DNA from 3 places in the Stenotrophomonas sp. YJH_SMC_6 genome. Region 1 is predicted to be linked to each of the others. Evidence: predicted binding sites of a transcription regulator. Region 1 holds the regulator's gene; each other region holds the start of a gene.
What was found. Region 1 encodes sigma-54, which starts transcription at its own class of promoters, with help from an activator protein. Its sites were predicted from a motif close to TGGCACGNGCNTTGC; they were not measured.
Positions count from the first base shown of each region.

Region 2: a site for sigma-54 is predicted at 4,129-4,143, ahead of glnA (type I glutamate--ammonia ligase). Genes of this name have one in related genera too.
Region 3: a site for sigma-54 is predicted at 3,659-3,673, ahead of flgB (flagellar basal body rod protein FlgB). Genes of this name have one in related genera too.

Region 1 covers NZ_JCAFUM010000001.1:79,082-86,860, reverse strand. The annotation lists gene murA (UDP-N-acetylglucosamine 1-carboxyvinyltransferase) at 1-395, opposite strand, end outside; gene AC5P9N_RS00490 (BolA family protein) at 417-647, opposite strand; gene AC5P9N_RS00485 (KpsF/GutQ family sugar-phosphate isomerase) at 702-1,703, shown strand; gene AC5P9N_RS00480 (KdsC family phosphatase) at 1,770-2,318, shown strand; gene lptC (LPS export ABC transporter periplasmic protein LptC) at 2,315-2,890, shown strand; gene lptA (lipopolysaccharide transport periplasmic protein LptA) at 2,994-3,545, shown strand; gene lptB (LPS export ABC transporter ATP-binding protein) at 3,545-4,264, shown strand; gene AC5P9N_RS00460 (RNA polymerase factor sigma-54) at 4,304-5,725, shown strand; gene hpf (ribosome hibernation-promoting factor, HPF/YfiA family) at 5,784-6,101, shown strand; gene AC5P9N_RS00450 (PTS sugar transporter subunit IIA) at 6,123-6,575, shown strand; gene hprK (HPr(Ser) kinase/phosphatase) at 6,572-7,522, shown strand; gene rapZ (RNase adapter RapZ) at 7,550-7,779, shown strand, end outside.
Region 2 covers NZ_JCAFUM010000007.1:179,048-186,826, reverse strand. The annotation lists gene AC5P9N_RS10060 (hypothetical protein) at 1-357, opposite strand, end outside; gene AC5P9N_RS10055 (ammonium transporter) at 564-1,994, opposite strand; gene AC5P9N_RS10050 (P-II family nitrogen regulator) at 2,016-2,354, opposite strand; gene glnA (type I glutamate--ammonia ligase) at 2,678-4,087, opposite strand; gene AC5P9N_RS10040 (undecaprenyl-diphosphate phosphatase) at 4,311-5,105, shown strand; gene AC5P9N_RS10035 (META and DUF4377 domain-containing protein) at 5,179-6,006, shown strand; gene AC5P9N_RS10030 (META domain-containing protein) at 6,149-6,616, shown strand; gene AC5P9N_RS10025 (YbhB/YbcL family Raf kinase inhibitor-like protein) at 6,702-7,313, opposite strand; gene AC5P9N_RS10020 (tetratricopeptide repeat protein) at 7,324-7,779, opposite strand, start outside.
Region 3 covers NZ_JCAFUM010000023.1:8,811-16,589, forward strand. The annotation lists gene AC5P9N_RS20875 (flagellar basal body rod protein FlgF) at 73-822, opposite strand; gene flgE (flagellar hook protein FlgE) at 855-2,078, opposite strand; gene AC5P9N_RS20885 (flagellar hook assembly protein FlgD) at 2,111-2,794, opposite strand; gene flgC (flagellar basal body rod protein FlgC) at 2,818-3,225, opposite strand; gene flgB (flagellar basal body rod protein FlgB) at 3,229-3,624, opposite strand; gene AC5P9N_RS20900 (chemotaxis protein) at 3,762-4,706, opposite strand; gene flgA (flagellar basal body P-ring formation chaperone FlgA) at 4,972-5,628, shown strand; gene flgM (flagellar biosynthesis anti-sigma factor FlgM) at 5,704-6,009, shown strand; gene AC5P9N_RS20915 (flagellar protein FlgN) at 6,006-6,344, shown strand; gene AC5P9N_RS20920 (ATP-binding protein) at 6,436-7,653, shown strand.

The DNA.
Region 1 (7,779 bases):
TGCTGGTCGACCGGTCGCGAGCCGATCGCGCAGCCGCCCGGCAGCGACACCTCGGCGGCGCCGAAGCGGGCCAGCAGCGGGCCCAGCACCAGGATCGAGGCGCGCATGGTCTTGACCAGCTCATACGGTGCGACGTGCTGGTTGACCGGACGCGGGTCGACCACGATCGCGCTGCCGCGCGACAGCGTGCCCTGGTCGATGGTGACCTTGGCGCCCAGCTCGCCCAGCAGCTTCACCGTGGTGACCACGTCGTGCAGGTGCGGCACGTTGGTGATCTCCACCGGCGCATCGGCCAGCAGGGTCGCGCAGAGAATGGGGAGGACGGCGTTCTTGGCGCCGGAGATACTCACTTCACCGTGCAGCGCAGCGCCGCCGGTCACAACGATCTTGGCCATGTATTCGGGATCTTCTGCGGTTCAGCCGGCTTCGGCCGGGGTCACGGTTTTCAGCGCCAGCGCGTGGATCGCGCCGCCCATCAGGTCGCCCAGGGTGGCATACACCATGCGGTGGCGGGCCAGCGGCATCTTGCCGGCGAAGGCCTCGCAGACCACGGTCGCTTCGAAATGCACGCCATCGTCGCCCTGCACGTCGGCGCGGGCGCCGGGCAGGCCGGTTTCGATCAGATTGCGGATGGTGTCGGCGTCCAACGGGCTTTCCTAATAAAATGTGGGTCCATTCTACTTCCGCTGCGTGGCGTCCGCATGGCCGAATCCCTGTTGCCCCCCCGTTCCGTCGACCCTGCCGGCCTGGTTGCCAGTGGCCGCCGCGTGTTCGAGATCGAGCGGCAGGCCCTGGATGCCGTGGCCGACCGCCTCGGCGAGGCCTTCCAGCAGGCCTGCCAGGCGATCCTGGCCAGCCGCGGGCGGGTGGTTGCCACCGGCATGGGCAAGTCCGGGCATATCGCGCGCAAGATCGCCGCCACCCTGGCCTCTACCGGTACGCCGGCGTTCTACGTGCACCCCGGTGAAGCCGGCCACGGCGACCTGGGCATGATCACCGAGGATGACGTCGTGCTGGCCCTGTCCTACTCGGGCGAATCGGACGAGGTGCTGATGCTGCTGCCGGTGCTCAAGCGCCAAGGCAACCTGCTGATCTCCATGACCGGCCGCCCGCAGTCCAGCCTGGCCGCCGCCGCCGACATCCATCTGGATGTGAGCGTGCCGGCCGAGGCCTGCCCGCTGGCGCTGGCACCCACTTCCAGCACCACCGCCTCGCTGGCGATGGGCGATGCACTGGCCGTGGCCCTGCTCGATGCACGTGGCTTCACCGCCGATGACTTCGCCCGCTCGCACCCGGCCGGCAGCCTCGGCCGTCGCCTGCTGCTGCACATCACCGACGTCATGCACACCGGCGACGACCTGCCCAGCGTGGGCGCCGACGCCAGCCTCAGTGAGGCGCTGGTGGAAATGAGCCGCAAGCGGCTGGGCATGACCGCCGTGGTCGACGCCGACGGCGTGCTGATCGGGCTGTTCACCGACGGCGACCTGCGCCGTGCGCTGGACAGCGCGCTGGATGTGCGCACGGCGAAGATCGCCGACGTGATGACCCGCAACCCGCGCACCATCGGCGCCGACCAGCTGGCGGTCGAGGCCGCCCGCCTGATGGAGACCCACAAGATCACCGGCCTGATCGTGGTTGATGGCCAGGGCCGCGCGGTTGGCGCGCTGAACATTCATGACCTGTTGCGGGCCCGGGTGGTTTAACCGACAGTCCGTAGACCCCATTCAGTCTGTAACGCTGCACCCGCCCATAACGAGCCTGCCGCCCTGATGCCCTGGTCCCCCCTGCCCGCCTTCCCCGCCCACCTGCATGCCGCTGCGGCCCAGATCCGCCTAGCCTGCTTCGACGTGGACGGCACCCTCACCGACGGTCGGCTGTACTACGACAAGGACGGCAACGAGAGCAAGGCGTACTTCGTGCAGGATGGCCTGGGCCTGAAACTGCTGCAGCAGCACGGTATCCACCCCGTGCTGATCACCGCGCGCAACAGCCAGTCCGCGCTCAAGCGCGGCGCCGACCTCGGCATCGACACCCAGATCGCCGTGGGCGACAAGCTGGCCAGCGTGCAGGCGCTGTGTGCGCAGCACGGGATCGGCCTGGAACAGGTGGCGTTCATGGGCGATGACCTGCCCGATCTGGCGCCGCTGGGTGCGGTCGGCCTTGCGGTGGCCCCGGCCAATGCCCATCCGTGGATCGCCGAACGCGTGCATTGGCAGACCCGCGCCAAGGGTGGCCGTGGCGCCGCGCGCGAGCTGTGCGACATCCTGCTGGCCGCCCAGGGCCGCGCGGATGCGGTGCTGGCGAGGTTTGGCGCATGAACCTGCCCACCTTGAACTGGCGCACCGTGCTCGGCATCAGCCTGCTGCTGGCCGCCCTGCTGAGCAGCTGGGCGGCGCTGCGCAACCGCGACAAGGGTCCAGCCACGGGGGGCCAGGAAATCGGCGTGGATTACATCCTCCATGACTTCCAGATCGTTGCCCTGGATGAGCACGGCAAGGAATCGACCACCCTGCGCGCACCGCGGCTGGAGCGCCAGCGCGGCGACCAGACCATCAACATCGCCACCCCGCTGTTCGAGATGCCGGACAAGGATGGCAAGCACTGGACGCTGCGTGCCGAGACCGGCTGGCTCAGCGCCAAGGGCGACGAGATGAAGCTGCGCGGCAAGGTTGCCGGCGACAGCCCGGCGGGCCCGGGCGTGGTGCCGACCACCTTCCGCACCGACCACCTGGACGTGTTCCCGAAGGAGAACCGCGCCCGTACCGACGCCCTGGTGACCATGACCCGCCCGGGCATGGAACAGTCCGGCGTCGGCTTCGAAGTGGATTCGAAGAACAACACGTATCATTTCCTCAGCCAGTCCAAGGGCCGTTACACGCCCAGACGCTGATTCCGCCGCCAGCCCGCGACGTCTCCGGACAGGCGCAGGGCCGACAGCCCCACCCTCCGCCCCCGGCCCGCCCGGCAGGCCCCCACCGGTAGAACGGACCCCGATGAAGATTCCCTTTGCCGCCGTACTCGCGCTCGGTCTTCTTGTCCCCAGCGCCGCCTTCGCCAAGTCCACCGACCGCAACGAAGACATGCACATCGATTCCGGCGCCCAGTCCGGCATGCTCACCGGCGACGGCAAGACCGTGCTGTCGCAGGGCGTGATCATCACCCAGGGCACGCTGGACCTGCGTTCGTCCGAGGCCGAGATCTACCTCAAGGACGGCGAGGCCGTGCGCGTGGTGTTCACCGGCAAGCAGGCCAAGATGAAGCAGCAGCTTGATGACGGCACCTGGATGGATGCGCTGGCTGATCGCATCGACTACGACATCAAGACCGAGATCATCACCCTGACCGGCAACTACAAGGTCACCAGCGCGCGCGGCACCAATGCCGGCCAGCGCATGGTCTACAACACCCGCACCGGCGAGATGAACTCCGGTGGTGACGGCAGCCGCGTGCGTACCGTCATCCCGCCGAAGAACAAGACCCCGGCCGCGCCTGCGGCACAGCCCAAGGCCACCACGCCGGCACAGCCGGCCGGGAGCAGGAAGTAATGCTCGTCGCCAAGGGCCTGCGCAAAAAGTACAAGCAGCGCGAAGTGGTCAAGGACTTCGGCCTGACCCTCGATGCGGGTGAAGTGGTCGGCCTGCTCGGCCCCAACGGTGCCGGCAAGACCACCTGTTTCTACATGATCGTCGGTCTGGTGGCCGCCGATGCCGGCAGCATCGTGCTCGACGGCAAGGACATCACCGGCGACCCGATGTACACCCGCGCCAAGCAGGGGGTGGGCTACCTGCCGCAGGAACCGTCGGTGTTCCGCAAGCTTACCGTGGCCGACAACATCCGCCTGGTGCTGGAACTGCGCGAGGACCTGGACTCGGCCGGCCGCGAGCGCGAATTGAACGGCCTGCTAGACGAACTGCAGCTGGGCCATGTCGCCGACCAGCTCGGCGCCAGCCTGTCCGGTGGCGAACGCCGCCGCTGCGAGATCGCCCGCGCACTGGCCGCACAACCGCGCCTGATCCTGCTCGACGAACCGTTCGCCGGTGTCGACCCGATTTCGGTCGGCGAGATCCAGCGCATCGTCACCCACCTCAAGCAGCGTGGCATCGGCGTGCTGATCACCGACCACAACGTGCGCGAGACCTTGGGTATCTGCGACCGCGCGTATATCCTCGCCGAGGGCAGCGTGCTGGCCCAGGGTTCGCCGGAGGCGATCCTGGACAACGCCGATGTACGTCGCGTCTACCTCGGGGATTCCTTCAAGCTGTGAAGCAGTCGCCGGGTCCCTTTCCTTCCTTTCGGCACAGGCATGAAGACTCGGCTGCAGACATCGTTGGGACAGCAACTGGTGCTCACGCCCCAGTTGCAGCAGGCGATCAAGCTGCTGCAGATGTCGGCCACCGAACTGGAGCTGGAGATCGCGCAGGCAGTGGAAAGCAACCCACTGCTGGACTGGGCCGACAGCAACGACAGCAGCGCCGCCAACGAAGGCAGCGATGGCAACGACAACGAAGCGCCTGCAGAGCGCAGCGATGAGGGCGACGACTGGGCGCCGACCGAACTGGACTGGACGACGACCGGCAGCGGTGGCAGCTTCGATGATGACGACGACAACGGCAGCGCTGCCGAGCGCGTAGCCGAAACCGAAACACTGGCCGACCATCTGCTGTGGCAGTTGCATCTGTCGCATCTGTCCTCGCGTGATCGCAGCATCGGTGCCGCGCTGATCGATGCACTGGACGACGATGGTTACCTGCGCGAGCCGCTGGCCACCATCGCTGAAACCCTGTTGCCGGCGATCCACGCCGACGAGGACGAGATCCTCGCCGTGCTGCATAGCATCCAGCGCTTCGATCCGGTGGGTGTGGCTGCACGCACGCTGGGCGAATGCCTGCTGCTGCAGCTGGATGTGCTGGCCGGCGACACGCCCGGCCTGCTCCTGGCGCGACAGATTGCCGCAGGACCCTTGGAACGTTTGCCGCGCAGCGGCGTCGCCGGGCTCGCCCATGAGTTGAAGCTGCCGCTGGACGAGGTCGAGACTGCCGTGGCGCTGCTGCGCTCGCTGGACCCGCGCCCGGGCACGCAGATCGCGCCGCTGTCGCAGGACACCTACGTGGTGCCGGACGTGGTGGTGTGGCGGCAGAACGGCGTATGGCGCGCAGCGCTGGCCGCGCATGCCGGGCCGAAGGTGGTGATCCACCGTGGCTACGAACAGCTGATCCGACGTTGTGGCGACGCCGATGCCGGCTACCTGCGTGCCCAGCTGCAGGAAGCGCGCTGGCTGCTGAAAGGGCTGCAGCAGCGTGGTGACACCCTGCTGCGCGTCGTGCGCAGCCTGATCCTGCAGCAGGCCGGCTTCCTCGAATTCGGCGAGCAGGCGCTGCGTCCACTGACCCTGCGCGAGATCGCCGCCGAACTCGGCCTGCACGAATCCACGGTCTCGCGCGCGATCGCCCGCAAGCACGTGCGTACCCCGCGAGGCACCCTGCCGCTGCGCGCCTTCTTCGCTTCGGGCATCGATACCGAGAGCGGTGGCGAGGCGTCCAGCACCGCCATCCAGGCGATGATCCGGCGCCTGATCGACGACGAGAACCCGCGCAAGCCGCTTTCTGACGCCAAGCTGGCTGACCTGCTCAAATCGTCGGGAATTCCAGTAGCGCGACGCACCGTGGCGAAGTATCGTGAAGCCATGAACATTTCCGCCTCGCACGAAAGGGTCAGAATCGCTTGACGCGCCGCCGCGCCCGGCGGAGAGGTTCATTGGCACATCCGAACACAGGAGAAACCCGATGCGCATCGAAACGTTTGGCAAAGATGTCGAAGTCACCCCGGCCCTGCAGTCCTATGTTGAGGAGAAGCTGGCCCGGATCGGAAAGCACTTCGACCAGCACTGCGAAGCGCGGGTGACCCTCAAGCTGCAGAAGACCGAACACCACGTCGACGCCAGCCTCAACATTCCCGGCCAGACCCTGCACGCTGAGGCCAATGCCCAGACGATGTATGCCGCGATCGACCTGCTTGCGGACAAGCTTGACCGTCTGGTGATCAAGCACAAGGAGAAAAAACAGCAGCACGCACCGCTGCCGGTGGGCGACAATGGTGGCTGATCGCCACCGTTCCCCGCAGACATGCCCCTGACTGACCTCCTGGCGGCCGTGCAGACCCAGCTCTGCACGGCCACCGACCGTGACAGCGTCCTGCAGGCCGCCGCCGGGTTGCTGGCCTGCCGCCAGGCCAACGCCGAACAGATCTATCTGAACCTGTGCCAGCGCGAAGCGCTGGGCAGCACGGCCATCGGCCACGGCATCGCCATTCCCCACGGCCGCGCGCCAACCCTGGACCGCCCCCGCGGCGCCCTGCTGCGGTTGGCCACCCCGGTCGATTTCGGTGGCGAGGAGCCGGTGGACCTGGTGTTCGCGATGGCCGTCCCCGCCCACTACACCCACCAGCACCTGATGCTGCTGTCCGAGCTGGCCGAGCTGTTCTCGGCGCCGGACATCCGCCAGGCCCTGCGCGAAGCGGGCGATGCCCGGGCGCTGCGCGAGGCGCTGGACATGACCCCACCTGCGAGTGCCGCATGAATACCAGCATCACCGCCCGTGAACTGTTCGAACAGCAGCGCGAGCGGCTGGGACTGCGCTGGGCTGCCGGCAAGTCCGGCGAGCAGCGCGAGCTGGAGGCCGGCAACACGGTCTCGCGGCGCCCCTCGCTGGCCGGCTACCTCAATGCCATCTATCCCAACAAGGTGCAGATCCTGGGCACCGAGGAACTGTCCTGGCTGGATGCGCTGGAACCGCGCCAGCGTTGGGAGACCATCGAAAAGATCATGCAGTCGCACCCGCTGGCGCTGGTGCTGACCCGCAACCAGGCCTGCCCGGAAGACCTGCGCGCTGCCGCGGACGAATCCGGCACGCCATTGTGGCTGTCGCCCAAGCGCGGCCACGAACTGCTCAACCACCTGTCCTACCACCTCGCGCGGACGCTGGCGCCGCGGGTGATCCTGCATGGCGTGTTCATGGAGATCTATTCCATCGGCGTGCTGATCACCGGCGAAGCGGGATCCGGCAAGAGCGAACTGGCGCTGGAACTGCTCAGCCGTGGCCATCGCCTGGTGGCCGACGATGCCCCCGAATTCACCCAGATCGCGCCCGATGTACTCGATGGCACCTGCCCGGAGCTGCTGCAGGACCTGCTGGAGGTGCGCGGCCTGGGCGTGTTGAACGTGCGCGAGATGTTCGGCGACACGGCTGTAAAGAAGAACAAGTACCTTCGGCTGATCGTCCACTTGACCAAGCCGATGACCGAACCCACCCCGCATGGCTACGAGCGCCTGACCGGCGATTCGGGCACCCGCCATGTGCTGGACCTGGACGTACCGCTGATCACCCTGCCGGTGATGCCCGGCCGCAACCTGGCCGTGCTGACCGAGGCGGCCACCCGCCTGCACATCCTGCGCACCAAGGGCATCGACCCGGCAGCCATGTTCATTGCCCGTCACAGCAACCTGCTGGAACGGCGAACACCCTGATTTCCCTGCCCTTCGAAGAGCCTGTCCATGAGCACCGTCACCCCCTCCGCCCCGACCCTGATCATCGTCAGTGGCCTGTCCGGCTCGGGTAAATCCGTCGCCCTGAAGACCTTCGAGGACCAGGATTACTACTGCTCGGACAACCTGCCGATCAATCTGCTGCCCGACTTCGTGCGCAGCCTGCTGGCCAACCACGACGGCAGCGCACCACGGCGTCTGGCCGTAGGCATCGACGTTCGCGGCCAGGCCGACCTGAG
Region 2 (7,779 bases), on a different contig from region 1:
CTGCGAACGCAGGTAACGCGAGACCAGATCCAGGCACAGCTCCGTCGCTTCCATGTAGGTATCCAGCCACAGCACCTGCCCCTCGTCGGAAAGCTGATCCGGACGGACAACCGAGAGCTTGTGGCAGAAGGCATCGATGCTGGAAAGCCCCAGCTCCGCAGGCAGGCCGTAGGAGAGCCGCCACAGACCGGAGGAAAGGCAGCGATAGGTGAGCTCCACCGCGAAGCTCCAGTGTTCTCGATCTGCTGCGCCGGCCACACTACCCACCAGCGCATGCGGACTGTATTCGTCCAGGGTCAGCAGGTACACATACCATTCGATGTCTTCCATCACTGCGGCGGAAGTCGCCTGAATCACGCCTACTCCGTTCTGTAGTCCATCGAAGTCGTTGGTGGCGCGTACACGCACACCCGCAGACAACCATTGAAGCAGGGACGGTAGAGCCACGCCATGCGTGGCTGAGTCGCCGACAGTGCCAAGCAAGCTTGGCACCCACCAGAACAGTAGAAGTGCCGACCAACGGTCGGCACCCACAACATCAATGCAATAGCTCTGCCGCTACTTCAGGCCTCGTAGGCGGATTCGCCGTGCGAAGTCACATCCAGGCCGGTGCGCTCTGCTTCCTCGGTCACGCGCAGGCCGACCACGCTGCGCACTACCAGCAGGATCAGCGTGGTCACCACCGCCGACCACACCACGGTGAGACCGACGCTGACCACCTGCACCCAGACCTGGTGCGCGATATCCAGATCCGCCTTGGTACCACCCAGCGACTGTGCACTGAACACACCAGTAAGGATCGCGCCGACGATGCCGCCGACACCATGCACACCGAAAACGTCGGCGGTGTCGTCCACTTTCAGCAGGCGCTTGAGGCCCGTGACGCCCCAGACGCAGACCACGCCGGCCACGAAACCAATCACGATCGCGCCGAGCGGACCCACGGTGCCGCAGGCCGGAGTGATGCCGACCAGGCCGGCCACCGCGCCCGAGGCCGCGCCCAGTGCCGACGGCTTGCCCTTGCTGATTGCTTCCACCAGCGTCCAGCCGAGCACCGCTGCGGCGGTGGCCAGCACGGTGTTGAGGAAGGCCAGCGAGGCCACGGTATCGGCGGCGGCGGCCGAACCGGCGTTGAAGCCGAACCAGCCCACCCACAGCAGCATCGCGCCGATGTAGGTGAACGGCACGTTGTGCGGCTTCAGCGCGGTCTGGCCATAGCCCAGGCGCTTGCCGACGAACCACGCGGCAACCAGGCCTGCAACGCCCGCGTTGATGTGCACCACGGTACCGCCGGCGAAGTCGATGGCACCCAGCTCCCCCAGGTAGCCGCCACCCCAGACGATGTGGGCCATCGGGATGTAGCTGAGGGTGAACCACAGCGCCGAGAACAGCAGCACCGCGCGGAACTTGATGCGCTCGGCGAACGCGCCGACGATCAGTGCGGTGGTGATGCCGGCGAAGGTCGACTGGAAGGCGACGAACAGGTAATCCGGCAGGCCCTTGATCGGCGTGTTGCCCACCGACTCCGGGGTGAAGCCCTTGAGGAAGGCGAATTCGGTGAACGAGCCGAAGAACGGATTGCCGGCGCTGAACACCGCGCTGTAGCCATAGGCCACCCACAGCAGCAGCACCAGCGAGAACACCACCAGAATCTGGCTGAGTACCGACAGCACGTTCTTCGAACGCACCAGGCCGCCGTAGAACAGGGCCAGGCCCGGCACGACCATCAGCAGCACCAGCAGGGTGGAGGTGAGCATCCAGGCCACGTCGCCATGATCATAGGCGGCGGCCGCTTCGGCCACGGCCGGCGCCGCGGCTGCCGCTGCAGGGTCCTGCAGCGGTTCAACGGCCACGCTTTCGCTCGGCAGTGGCGACACCTGCGCCTGGGCGTGGGCATTGCCCGGCCAGGCACCCGCAGCCAGCGCACTCAGCAGCATCAACAGGCACACGATTTGGAACCGGGCTTGCCACCCGGTGAGAAGGCGCATCTTCATGGGGGAGTCTCCGGAAGGGGGTTACAGCGCGTCGGCACCGATTTCGCCGGTGCGGATGCGGATGACCTGTTCGACGGCGGTGACGAAGATCTTGCCGTCACCGATCTTGCCGGTGCCTGCCGACGATTGGATCGCTTCGATCACCGCATCGGCACGCTCGTCGGTGACTACGGTTTCGATCTTGATCTTGGGCAGGAAATCGACGACGTACTCGGCGCCGCGATACAGCTCGGTGTGGCCCTTCTGGCGGCCGAAGCCTTTCACTTCGGTCACGGTAATGCCCGACACGCCTGCGTCGGACAAGGCCTCGCGGACCTCGTCGAGCTTGAACGGCCGGATGATGGCGGAGATCAGTTTCATGCGCATGTCCCGATGGTGGATGGGGCCAGCACGCCAGCGCGCGTTGGCATCAGGCAACTACGGGTCATCAGGATGATGACCGTGGCTGTTGCACCGGACACGTACAGGGCCGGGACGGCCGTGCCTCTCTCCTTGCACGACCGACGCGGGAGGGAGGGCGGCCCTGGTCGCGTATCCGGTCTCTCTCTTGCCCCTGGATCAGGGGTCAGAGCCCATTCGTAAACGAACGGGATCCGACCCCGATCTGACCGCGGCTCCCCAGCCGCGAAAACGGAAGCGATGGCGGCGGGTGGGAGGGGGAAGCCCACCGCCATCGCATCCGGTCAGCTGGCGTAGTACAGCTGGTATTCCAGCGGGTGGGTGGCCGCGCGGAACTTGGTCACTTCCTGCATCTTCAGCGCGATGTAGCCGTCGATGAAGTCATCGCTCATCACGCCACCGGCCTTCAGGAACTCGCGGTCCTTGTCCAGCGCTTCCAGCGCCTGGTCCAGCGAGGAGCAGACCTGCGGGATCAGCTTCTCTTCTTCCGGCGGCAGGTCATACAGGTCCTTGTCGCTCGGTGCGCCCGGGTCGATCTGGTTCTTGATGCCGTCCAGGCCGGCCATCATCAGCGCGGTGAAGGTCAGGTAGCCCGACTGGATCGGATCCGGGAAGCGCATTTCAATGCGGCGCGCCTTCGGGTTGGACACCCACGGAATGCGGCACGAGGCCGAACGGTTGCGGGCCGAGTAGGCCAGCATCACCGGCGCTTCGAAGCCCGGCACCAGGCGCTTGTAGCTGTTGGTGCCCGAGTTGGCGAAGGCATTGATGGCCTTGGCGTGCTTGAAGATGCCGCCGATGTACCACAGCGCCAGCTGGCTCAGGCCGCCGTAGCCGTCACCGGAAAACAGGTTGGTGCCGCCCTTGGACAGCGACTGGTGCACGTGCATGCCGCTGCCGTTGTCGCCGACGATCGGCTTGGGCATGAAGGTGACGGTCTTGCCGTTGCGGTGCGCGACGTTCTTGATCACGTACTTCATGCGCAGCAGTTCGTCGGCCTTCTGCACCAGGGTGCTGAACTTGGTGCCGATCTCGCACTGGCCGGCGGTGGCCACTTCGTGGTGCTGCACTTCCACTTCGATGCCGACCTGTTCCAGGGTCTTGCACATCTCGGCGCGCAGGTCGTGCAGGGTGTCGGTCGGCGGAACCGGGAAATAGCCCCCCTTCACGCCCGGACGGTAACCGCTGTTGGCGCCGTCGTACTTGGCGCCGCTGTTCCAGGCGGCTTCTTCGGAATCGACCTTGAAGAAAGTGTTGCCCATTTCATTGGCGAAACGGACCGAGTCGAAGATGAAGAATTCCGGCTCCGGGCCGAAGAACGCGGTTTCGGCGATGCCGGAGGACTTCAGGTAGGCCTCGGCGCGCTTGGCGATGCCGCGCGGGCAACGGCCATACGGCTGCATGGTGGCCGGGTCGAGGATGTCGCAGCTGATCACGATGGTCGGATCGGCGTAGAACGGGTCGACGTAGGCGCTGGCGGTATCCGGCAGCAGCACCATGTCCGACTCGTTGATGCCCTTCCAGCCGGCGATCGAGCTGCCATCGAACATCTTGCCTTCTTCGAACAGCGACGGTTCGACGATGCTGACCGGGAAGGTCACGTGCTGCTCGACACCACGCATGTCGACAAAGCGCAGATCGACGAATTCGATCTGGTTGTCCTTGATCAGCTTCTCAACGTTTTCCACGGACATCGGTACGACCTCGGATGGGGATGAATGCCTGCTGAGGTAGAGCAACGACCGTGCCAACTTTTCGCTGGCCGCAAGTCATTGATTTCAATAAGGGCGCTCCGTGGCGGTGCAGAACGGTGCGCACCAAACGGGTGCACCCGCCACCAGACGCACCCGTTTGGTGCGGCAGGGATCGTCTATCCTCTCGACCTTCTTCCTTCCGCCGCGCGTGCACGCACCGTCCATGTCCGACCTGCTCTCCGCCCTGCTGCTGGGCATCCTCGAAGGCTTGACCGAATTCCTGCCGATCTCCAGCACCGGCCACCTGCTCATCGCCCAGCACTGGCTGGGTGCCCGCTCGGACTTCTTCAACATCGTCATCCAGGCCGGCGCGATCGTGGCCGTGGTGCTGGTGTTCCGCCAGCGCCTGCTGCAGCTGGCCACCGGCTTCAACCAGCGCGAGAACCGTGAGTACGTGTTCAAGCTGGGCGCCGCCTTTCTGGTCACCGCCGTGGTCGGCCTGGTGGTGCGCAAGGCCGGCTGGTCGCTGCCGGAGACGGTCAGCCCGGTGGCCTGGGCATTGATCATCGGTGGTGTCTGGATGCTGCTGGTGGAGGCCTACACCGCGCGCCTGCCCGACCGCGACCAGGTGACCTGGACGGTGGCGATCGGCGTGGGCCTGGCACAGGTCGTGGCCGGCGTGTTCCCCGGCACCTCGCGCTCGGCCTCGGCGATCTTCCTGGCCATGCTGCTGGGCCTGAGCCGCCGCGCCGCCGCCGCCGAGTTCGTGTTCCTGGTCGGCATTCCCACCATGTTTGCCGCCAGCGCCTACACCTTCCTGGAAATGGCCAAGGCAGGGCAGCTGGGCAGCGAGGACTGGGCCGACGTGGGCGTGGCCTTCCTTGCCGCGGCCATCACCGGCTTCGTCGTAGTGAAGTGGCTGATGGGCTACATCAAGTCGCACAGGTTCACCGCCTTCGCGATCTACCGCATCGCACTGGGCGCGGCGCTGCTGCTGTGGTTGCCCTCCGGCAGCTGAACAGCGCCGGGGTACGGTAACCCCGTTGCCGGCCCCACCCCGTTTCCCCCACGGTTCCCCAAGGAGAATCACCATGAACCGCAAGCTCACCCTGCTCCTCCCGCTGGCCCTGATGGCCGCCTGCAGCCAGACCCCGGCCCCGGCCGGCACCGGCGGCGACGACGTGGCCCCGGCCGCGGCCAAGGCAGCAGACCAGCAGACGCTGGCGCACCTGGATGCGCAGCGCCTGCAGAGCCAGCACTGGCTGCTGCAGCAGGCCACCGGCGCCGACGGCAAGCGCATCGACGCGCTGTTCGCCCGCGAAGACAAGCCGGTCACCCTGGACTTCGCTGATGGCCGCCTGTCGGTCAGCAACGCCTGCAACCACATGGGTGGCGGCTACACCCTGGCCGACGGCAAGCTGACGGTCAGTGCGATGGCCTCGACCATGATGGCCTGCACCGACAAGGCGCTGATGGCGCTGGACGAGGCCGTGTCGAGCCGCCTGCAGGGCGAGCTGAAGGCCGAGCAGGATGCCGATGGCAAGCTGACCCTGACCACCGCCAAGGGCGACGTGCTGGTGTTCAATCCGGAACCGACCGCTGAAACCCGCTACGGCGGCGCCGGCGAAACCGTGTTCCTGGAAGTGGCTGCGAAGACCGAGAAGTGCTCGCACCCGCTGATCCCGGACTACCAGTGCCTGCAGGTGCGCGAAGTGAAGTTCGACGACAAGGGCCTGAAGCAGGGCGAGCCGGGCAAGTTCGAGAACTTCTACGGCAACATCGAGGGTTACACCCACGAAGACGGCGTGCGCAACGTGGTGCGCGTGAAGCGCTACGAGGTGAAGAACCCGCCGGCCGATGCGCCGTCGCAGGCGTACGTGCTGGACATGGTGGTCGAGTCGGCCATCGAGAAGAAATAAAGCGATGGAAGGGCGGCCGAGAGGCCGCCCTTCTTCATGGTCGGTAGGGCCGGCCGCTGGCCGGCTGCCCTGCGCGGCACTGCCAACACACGGATGCTGCCGGCCAGCGGCCGGCACTACCCGGATGCATCGGGAGATCGGCATGAAGCACGTCCCCGTCCTCATCATTGCTGCGCTGCTGGCCATGTCCGCGAATGTGGCCGCTGCCAGCACGCCCAGCACCGATCAGCTTGAAGCGCACCTGTGGCAACTGGTGCGTGCCACCAACGCGCAAGGAAAGCGCATCGACGCGTTGTTCGTCCGCGGTCGCGCGCCCTACACACTGCGCTTCCAGTCCGGTTTCATGAGCGAGTTGAACCTGTGCAACCACGTCAGCAACGAGTACCGGCTGCAGGGCAACCTGCTGATCCTGCGCAACAGCGTGCAGACCACAGCGCTATGCATCGATCAGAGACTGCCCACGCAGCAGAAGCTCGCCGGAAAGCTGATGCACGGCGAAGGCTCGGCACCGACGCTTGCGCTTGACGACCGCGGCGCGCTGGTGCTGCGCAACGCGAGGGGCGACACCGCAGTGTTCGAACCGGCGGCGCTGCAAGCGGATGGAAGGTAGCGCCGGCCGCTGGCCGGCATCTTCCCTGTGTTGCCGCCGTTGCCTGCAGCAGCCGGCCCGCGGCCGGCTCTACCCTGTGTGCTGCTCAGCCCAGCGCCGGGTTCAACGTGTAGGTGCCGTGCAGTGCGGCTTCGGCCAGCACGTGGCCGTGCATGGCGCGGTACGCGTCGGCGGCGGTGAAGCGCTGCGGCAGGTCCAGCGACGCCACGTCCAGCGCGAATACCCGGAAGAAATAGCGGTGCATGCGCTCGTCGTTGAACGGCGGATACGGGCCGTCATAGCCCAGGTAATCACCGGCCATGTCCGGGTTGCCCGCGAACCAGCCGGTGAAGTCGTTCAGGCCCTGGCGGCTGCCGGCCGGGCCGGCGGGTGCGGGCTTGCCCTTCACCACGAAGCCGTCGCTGCAGCTGCCAGCGGCGATCTCCTGCACCGTGGCCGGGATATCGGCCATCACCCAGTGCACGAAATCGCAGCGCGGCTGGTCGCGCGGCACGCTCATGTCGCTGCGGCCAACCGTTTCCGGCACGGTCGGTACGTCCGGGTCCACGCATACCAGCAGGAACGAACGGGTGCCGGCCGGCGCCCCGCTCCAGGCCAGGTGCGGGTTGCGGTCCGGGGCGAAACCGTTGGCGTCGCCCGCGGCGAACTCACGATCGATCGGTGCGCCGTTGGTCAGGCTGTGGCTGGTCAACTGCATCGGACTCTCCTCACTCTTCCGGGTAACCCAGACGCACCGCAACCGGGGTGAGCTGGGCGAAGGCGGCGCTCATCACGTCGCGGTAGTTGCGCCAGTGGCCGGCCGGCAGGCGCGGGGCTCCCAGCTGTGCCGCCGGCGGCATCGGCCGCTCGAACAGGCGGCCCAGCAGTTCGGCCATCGCCTGCGGATCGTTGCCGATCTGGTCGATGCGCAGCAGCACGTGCGGGTACAGGTCGTCCTCATGCAGCGTGGCGATCTGGGTCAGCGCGCGGGTCAGCCATTCACTGGCTTCGGCCAGCGACGTCATCGCCAGCGGCGCGGCGGCACCGTAGGCCACCCAGTCCAGCAGCATGTCGCGCGGGTCGCGCAGCACCAGCACCAGGCGGCCCTGCGGCAGCTGCGGGCGCAGCGCCCACAGCAGGGCGTTGTCCCACCACAGCAGCCAGTCGATCACGGTGTCGCTCTG
Region 3 (7,779 bases), on a different contig from region 1:
CGCGGTGCGGCCCTTGTCTTCGGGTGTGCAAGCGGTGTGCCAGCGCCGCTGTCAGGCGGCGCCGGAATTCCGTCAGCTGCCCAGGCGCAGCATGCTGTTGGCGCTGCGCGCGTTCTCGTCGCCGTGCTTGATCACCTGCACCTGCATTTCGTACTGGCGCTGCAGCTGGATCATCTGCACCAGCGCGCCTGCGGCGTCCACGTTGCTGCCTTCCAGCTGGCCGCTGTGCACGGCCGTGCCCTGTGCCGGGGCGAACGGCTGGCGCGGGTCGGTGTTGCGGAACAGGCCATCCAGGCCACGCTCAAGGCGCTCGTCCGGCGCCTGCACCACCTTGATCCGGCCGATCTGCGCCATCGTCTGCGGGCCTTCGCCCTGTGGAATGATCGAGATCGTGCCGTCGGCGCCGATCTCCATGGCCTGGTAGGGCGGAATGGCGATCGGATTGTTGTTGTCATCCAGTACCGGACGGCCGCTGGAGGTCACCAGCTGGCCGTTCGGGGTGACCGACAGTGCAGCACCGCGCGTGTACGCCTCGCTGCCGTCGCTGGACTGCACCGCCAGCCAGGTGCCGGTCTGCAGGGACAGATCCAGCGGCTTGCCGGTAATGTGCTGCGAGCCGGGCGTGCGGTTGAAGCCGGCATCGACGTGCAGCGCATCCACCCGCGAGGCAAAGCCCGGGCCCTTGATCGGGAAGGCTTCGGTGTTGGCCAGCGCTTCCTTGAAGCCAGGGGTGTCCGAGTTGGCGAGGTTGTGGCTGAGCGTTCCCTGCGCCTGCAGGGAGGCGCGGGCACCGGTCATCGCCACGTAAAGGGCTTTATCCATGCGGGGAGTTCCGTGACAGGGTCAGCAGCTCATCAACGGATGTTGATGACGGTCTGGGTGATCTGGTCCTGGGTGGTGATCATCTGCGCGTTGGCCTGGAAGTTGCGCTGCGCGGTGATCATGTTGACCAGCTGCTCGGTGAGGTCGACGGTGGATGCTTCCAGCGAGCCAGCCTGGATCTTGCCGAGGTTGGAGGTATCCGGCATGCCGGTGCGCGGCGTGCCCGAGCTGAAGGTGTCCACCCACAGGTTGTTGCCCTTCGATTCCAGGCCCTGCGGATTGTTGAAGGTGGTCAGCGCGACCTGGCCCAGCGGCTTGTCGGCGCCATTGGAGTAACGCGCGTAGACCACGCCGGTTTCCGACACGGTGATCTCATTGAGCTTGCCGGCGGCGTAGCCGTCCTGCTGGGTGTTGCGCAGCGCGAACTTTTCGCCGTACTGGGTCGAGCCGCTCACGTCCAGCGTCATGTTCAGCACGCCGGCACCGGTGGTCGGGGTGAAGGTGCCGAGGCTGACCTTGCCGTTGGCAGGTGCGACCAGCTTGCCGCTGTTGTCGAAGGTGACCGGGGTCGGTGCGCCGGCCGGCTGGCCATCGACGTAATTGCGCACGGTCCATTCGTTGGGGTTGGCGCCCTTGACGAAGTACGAGACCTGGATGTGGCTCACGCCCAGCGAGTCGTACACGGTGATGCCACCGCTGGAGTGGTTGTAGCTGTTCGAATCGGCCGGGTCGAAGGTCGCCACCGTCGGTTGCTTGGCGTTGGCCGGCAGGGTGAAGCCAACCTTCACTTCGCTGGTCTGCTTCGGCGGGCTGTCGGTGGTCAGCAGCTGCAGGTCGACCAGGCGGCCGGCATCGAAGTTGGTGCCATCGGCATTCGGTGCGAACACCTGCAGGCGCGCGCCCTGCGGGTTGACCACGTAGCCCGATGCATCGGTCTGGAAGTTGCCGGCGCGCGAGTACACGCGGGTGCCGTTCATGTTCATGGTGAAGAAGCCTTCACCGGAAATGGCCATGTCCAGGCTGCGGCCGGTCTGTTCGTTGTGGCCCTGCTTGAACTGCTGGGCGACATTGGAAACGCGCACGCCAGAGCCGACCGCGTTCTTCGACAGTCCATAGCCGGTGGCCGAGAACAGGTCGGCGAATTCGGCGCGCGATTCCTTGAAGCCGGTGGTGTTGACGTTGGCGACGTTGTTGGCGGTGACGCTCAGGTCGGAATTGGCGGCATTGATGCCGGACAGCGAGACATTGAAGCCCATGGGATGCTCCTGGTAAGTGCGGGGTGTGCGGCTCAGCTGACGCGGAGCACGTAGTCGATCGGGGCCGTGCCCAGGCCCTTGAGGTTCAGGTACAGGCCGTCGGAACCGACGGTCACGCTTTCCACCGGCGCCTGCACGTAGGTGGACAGCTTGGTGCTCTTGCCGGCGGTATCGACGTGGTTGGCAACGATGGAATACTTGCCCGGCTCCATGCGCTTGCCGTTGGCATCCTTGCCGTCCCACTGGAACGCAGTCTCGCCGGCGGCCTTGGCTTCCACGCTCAGCGAGGTGACCTTGGCGCCGGTGGCATCGGTGATGTCGACGGTGATGATGCCGGCCGAGGGCGCGGCCACCGTGCCTTCAACGTTGCCTTCCTTTTCCAGCACCAGCTTTTCCGACGGCACCAGCACCTGGTGGCCGACCAGCGCCGCACCACGCAGCACCTGGTCGCTGGCCATCGATTCCTGGAAGCCCTTCACCGTCTTGTTCAGATCGGTGATGCCCTGCACGGTGGACATCTGCGCCATCTGCGCGACCATCTGCGTGTTGTCCATCGGCTTCAGCGGATCCTGGTGCTGCAGCTGTTCGGTCATCAGGCGCAGGAAATCGGCCTGGTCCAGCGTGTTCTTCTTCTTGGTGGCGTTGCTGTTCGGGGCGTTCAGACCAAGTGCGGCGTAGACGTCCTGGTTGGTCTGGTTGTTGACGGCGGTGGTCATGGCGGTATCCGGTACTGCGGGCCTCAGCGGCCCATGGTCAGGGTGGCCAGGGCCAGTTCCTTGGCGGTGGTCAACATCTCCACGCCGGCCTGGTAGTTGCGCGAGGTCGAGATCAGGTTGACCATCTGCGCCACCGGGTCGACGTCGGGCTGGTAGATGTAGCCATCGCCATCGGCCAGCGGGTGGCCCGGCTCATAGCGTTTGATCGGCGCCGCATCGCTTTGGGTGATCTCCTTCACCTTCACCGAGGTGATGTTCGGATCGTTCTTGCTGGTGACGGCCTGGAAGATCGGCTCCAGCGGCTTGTACACCGCGTCGGCGGAACCGGCGACGGTATCGGCGTTGGAGAGGTTGGAGGCGATGGTGCTCATGCGCACCGACTGCGCCTGCAGCGCGGAGCCGGCGATATCGAAGATCGGCAGGTTGCTCATGGCTTATTGCCCCGTGATCGCGGTCAACATGGAACGCACCTTGCTCTCGACGAAGCTGAGCGAAGCGCGGTACTCGAGCGCGGCGCGGCCATAGGCCGCACGCTCGGCATCGGGATCGACGGTGTTGCCGTCCAGGCTGGGTTGCACGCCTTCGCGCGCGATCTGGAACGGGTTCAGGCCACTACTGATTTCGTAGTGCTGCTCATGGGTGGTGGCCATCAGGCCATTGGCATCCTGCCCCTGGGCATGGCGCAGGGCGGCGTCGAAGTCCAGGTCCTGGGCCTTGTAGCCGGGAGTGTCGGCATTGCCGAGGTTGCTGGCGATCAGCTTCATCCGCTGTTCGCGCAACGGCATGGCCTGGGCATGGACGCCCAGGTAGTCGGTAATCAGGTTGCGCACGGTGCACTCCCACGGGAACGTTGCCCGGGAAGCTGCAAGGGGTGTGCCAAATTCGAGAGGGTAGTGCCGGCCGCTGGCCGGCTCCCCGATGGATCTGCGGTTGCCGGCCAGCGGCCGGCACTACCGGATCAGTGGCCTCAGGCCGCCAGCGCCACCTTGCGCAGGCGGTCCAGCACGAAATCGGCCAGCTCGTGCGGCGAGTACTTGGCGACGAAGGCGTTGGCGCCCACGCGCTCGACCATGGCGTTGTTGAAGACGCCCGACAGCGAGGTGTGCAGCAGCACGTACAGGCCGGCCAGGCCCGGATGGCGCCGGATTTCCGTCGTCAGCGTATAGCCGTCCATGGCCGGCATCTCGATGTCCGAGATGACCATGGCATAGCGCTCGGCCGGGTTCTCGCCCGAGGCGTGGATCTGCAGCAGATGGTCCAGCGCCTGCTTGCCGTCCGAGAGCAGGGTGGCACCCACGCCCAGCTGGTCGAGCACGCTGCGGATCTGCTGGCGGGCAACGCGCGAGTCATCCACCACCAGCACCTGCAGCTGCGGGCCGTCGGAGGGCATCGCCATCGCCGGATCCAGCACCGCTTCGCCGCGCACCTGGGCGATGTCGGCCAGGACGCTTTCCACGTCGATCACCTGAATCAGTTCACCCTGGAAGCGGGTCACTGCGGTCAGGTAGCTCGATTCGGCGCCCAGTTCCGGCGGCGGATGGATGTCTTCCACCGCGATGTTGACGATGCGCTCCACGCCGCTGACCAGGAAGCCCTGGATCGAGCGGTTGAACTCGGTGACGACAAGGTAGCCGGGCGAGGTGTCCGCCTCCGGCTCGCGCTCGGGATGGCCGATGGCCAGGCCGAGGTCCAGCACCGGCACCGAGCGGCCACGCACGTCGGCCACGCCGGAGAACTGGCTGGGCAGCCCGGGCACCTGGAACAGTTCCGGGCGCCGCAGGACTTCCTGCACCTTGAAGACATTGACGCCAAAAAGCTGACGTCCGCCGAGACGGAACAGCAGCAGCGCCAGGCGATTGTGGCCGGCCAGACGGGTCCGCTGGTCGATCCGGTTGAGCAGGTCATGGGACATGGCTGCTGTATCGGCGGGGTAGGCGCCGAACTTGAGGGCGCTCTGCCGCCCACGCGCTCCACACCGCTTCTGTAGAGTCGACTGTGAGTCGACTGCTCTTATAGTCGACTGCTCTTATCCGATCGCGGGAAATCCCGCGCTTCGCGCGAAAGTCGACTGACGCGAAAGTCGACTAACAGTCGACTCTACAGGCCCCATCCCGAGACCCGGTCTCTGGCACACACCTTGCACGCAGCTGGGCCAGGTCCCATCGACAGGAGGCGCCATGCGCCGGGTCACATCTCTATTGGCCATCGCGCTTGCCCTGGCCTCGCCGTGGGCGGCGGCCGCCGACTGGCAACCCGTAGCCAGCATCCGCACCGCAGCGTTGTCGACGCTGCCGGCCGGCAGCGAGGGTGAGGCCCAGGTGGCCGATGCGCTGCGCCTGCCCAAGTGTGGCGGCGCGCTGCAGGTACAGCCAACCGCCAACACCACGGTGGAGGTCAGTTGCCCTGATGCGGGGGGCTGGCGCCTGTTCGTGCCGGTGAAGGTGCGGCGCAACCAGACCGTGCTGGTGCTCAATCGTGGAATCGGCACTGGAGAAACCCTCACCGCCGCCGATATCACCACTGCCCAGCGTGACGCTGCCCGGATTGCCGGTGCGGTGCTGGCCGATCCCAATGCAGCGATCGGCCGCATCGCCCGCCGTCCGTTGCAGGCCGGAGCCCTGCTGTCGAACAACGACCTGGTGGTTCAGCGTCTCATCAAGCGAGGAGACAATGTAGCCCTGGTGTCGCGTCGCGGTTCGGTCGAGGTCCGCATTGCCGGCCGTGCGATGGGTGATGCCGGTGAGAACGAGCGGGTCTCGGTCGAGAACCTGTCCTCGCGGCGGATCGTGCAGGGCACGGTCGATGCCGCAGGTGACGTAATCGTGGCGCGTTGAATTACCGCAAAATATCCCTAAAGATCACGGCCCTGCGGCCGTTATCCCTTGTGAACGGCAACTCCAGGACACCCCATGAGCCAGAAAATCGACGGCAACCTGCAGGTCCCCCAGGCACTGCGCAGCGTGACGACCCCGGCCAACAAGCCCGGCGTCAGCACCGATGCGGCGGCGCGCCCGGTCGAGGCGGCCGACAGCCTGCGCCTGACCGGCGAGGCCACCAATCTGCAGGCCATCGAGCGTGAGCTGACCACCGCCCCGGCGATCGACGCCCAGCGCGTGGCCGCCGTGCGCGAGTCGCTGCAGAACGGCACCTACAAGATCAATCCGGACGCGATCGCATCGCGCATGCTCGATCTGGACCAGCAGCTGCACGGATGACCGCGGCGATGAGCGAGCCGCTGCAGCGCCTCGCCCAGGCCCTGGACGTTGAACGCCAGGCCCTGGTCGAGCACGACGTGCACGCCTTGATCCGGGCCACCGGCGCCAAGCTGGAAGCGCTGCGTGCGCTGGAAGGTGCGCCGCCGGTGGGGCAGGGCGAGCAGCTGCAGGAACTGGCCGAGCGCAACCGCGCCAATGGCGTGCTGCTTTCGCGGCGCCGACGCGAAGTCAACTGGGCATTGCGCCAGTTGGGCCGTACCGAAGACGCCTCGGCCTATGACGCCAAGGGCCAGTCACACACCGTTACTGCCCGCCGCCCACTCGCCGTCGCCTGACGCGACGGCGGTCGCACTACCCACCCCCGCGGGCTGAAGCCCGCTGCGTGACCGCGTATATTGGGCGCCTGTTCGAACGTCCCGAGTCGCCGTGTCCGCTGCCAACGCCCTGGTTACCGCCCCCCTTCCTCCGCAGCCGGTGCTGCAAGCCCTGCTTGAGCGCCTGCGCGAAGGGCTGCTGCTGTTCACTGAAGACGGGCAGGTGGCGCTGGCCAATCCGGCTGCGCAGAACCTGTTGGCCGGTGGGGAGGACGGTGCATTGCCGCCGCAGCGGCTGCGTGAGCTGCTGCCACCCGATGCGCTGGAACAGGCGCGGCAGCATGGTCACTGGAACGGCAGCCTGCCGCTGGGGGAGGGTGTGGTCATCGCCCACCTCTACCACCACGGCCCGGTCGGCCAGGGGCACTTCCTGGCGTTGTTCCGCCATATCGAAGGGCAGGAAGACTACGAGCGCGAGCTGCAGCAGCGCCATGCCGAGCTGCGGCAGGCCTACCTGCGCCTGAACGGTACCCAGGAAAAACTGCTGCAGTCGGAAAAGATGGCGTCCATCGGCCAGCTCGCTGCCGGCGTGGCGCACGAGATCAACAACCCGATCGGCTACGTGCACTCCAACCTGGGCAGCCTGCAGGAGTACCTGCGCAGCCTGTTCACGGTGATCGAAGCCTACGAACGCGCCCTTCGTGCGCCCGACCCGAAGGCGTTGATTCCGGAAATCGACGATATCCGTGACCGCCTGGACATCGATTTCATCAGCCGCGACCTGCCGCAGCTGATGGCCGAATCGCGCGAAGGCATCGAACGGGTGACCCGCATCGTGCGTGACCTGAAGGACTTCTCGTATTCCGGCCGCGACGAATCGTGGAAGCTGGTCGACCTGCACGCAGGGCTGGAATCGACCATCAACATCATCTGGAACGAGCTCAAGTACAAGGTCACCCTGGTGCGTGAGTTCGGCCAGCTGCCGCTGGTGGAATGCCTGCCGTCCGAGTTGAACCAGGTCTACATGAACCTGCTGCTCAACGCCGGCCACGCCATTGCCGAGCGTGGCACGATCACCGTGCGTACTGGTGTCGACGGTGACCAGGTATGGGTCGAATTTGAAGACACTGGCGGCGGCATCTCGCCGGAACTGCGCCAGCGCATCTTCGATCCGTTCTTCACCACCAAGCCGGTGGGCAGCGGTACCGGCCTGGGCCTGTCGATCTCCTACAGCATCATCAACAAGCACCATGGCCGCATCGACCTGGACAGCACCCCGGGCGTGGGCTCGCGCTTCCGCGTGGTGCTGCCGGTGAAGCAGCCGCGCTGACCCCTTCGGGTAGTGCCGGCCGCTGGCCGGCAACCTCATTGAACCGGGCATCGAGAGCAGCCGGCCAGCGGCCGGCTCTACCAGGGCTTGTCCCCGACCTGGGTTCGCGCTTCGGGTAGTGCCGGC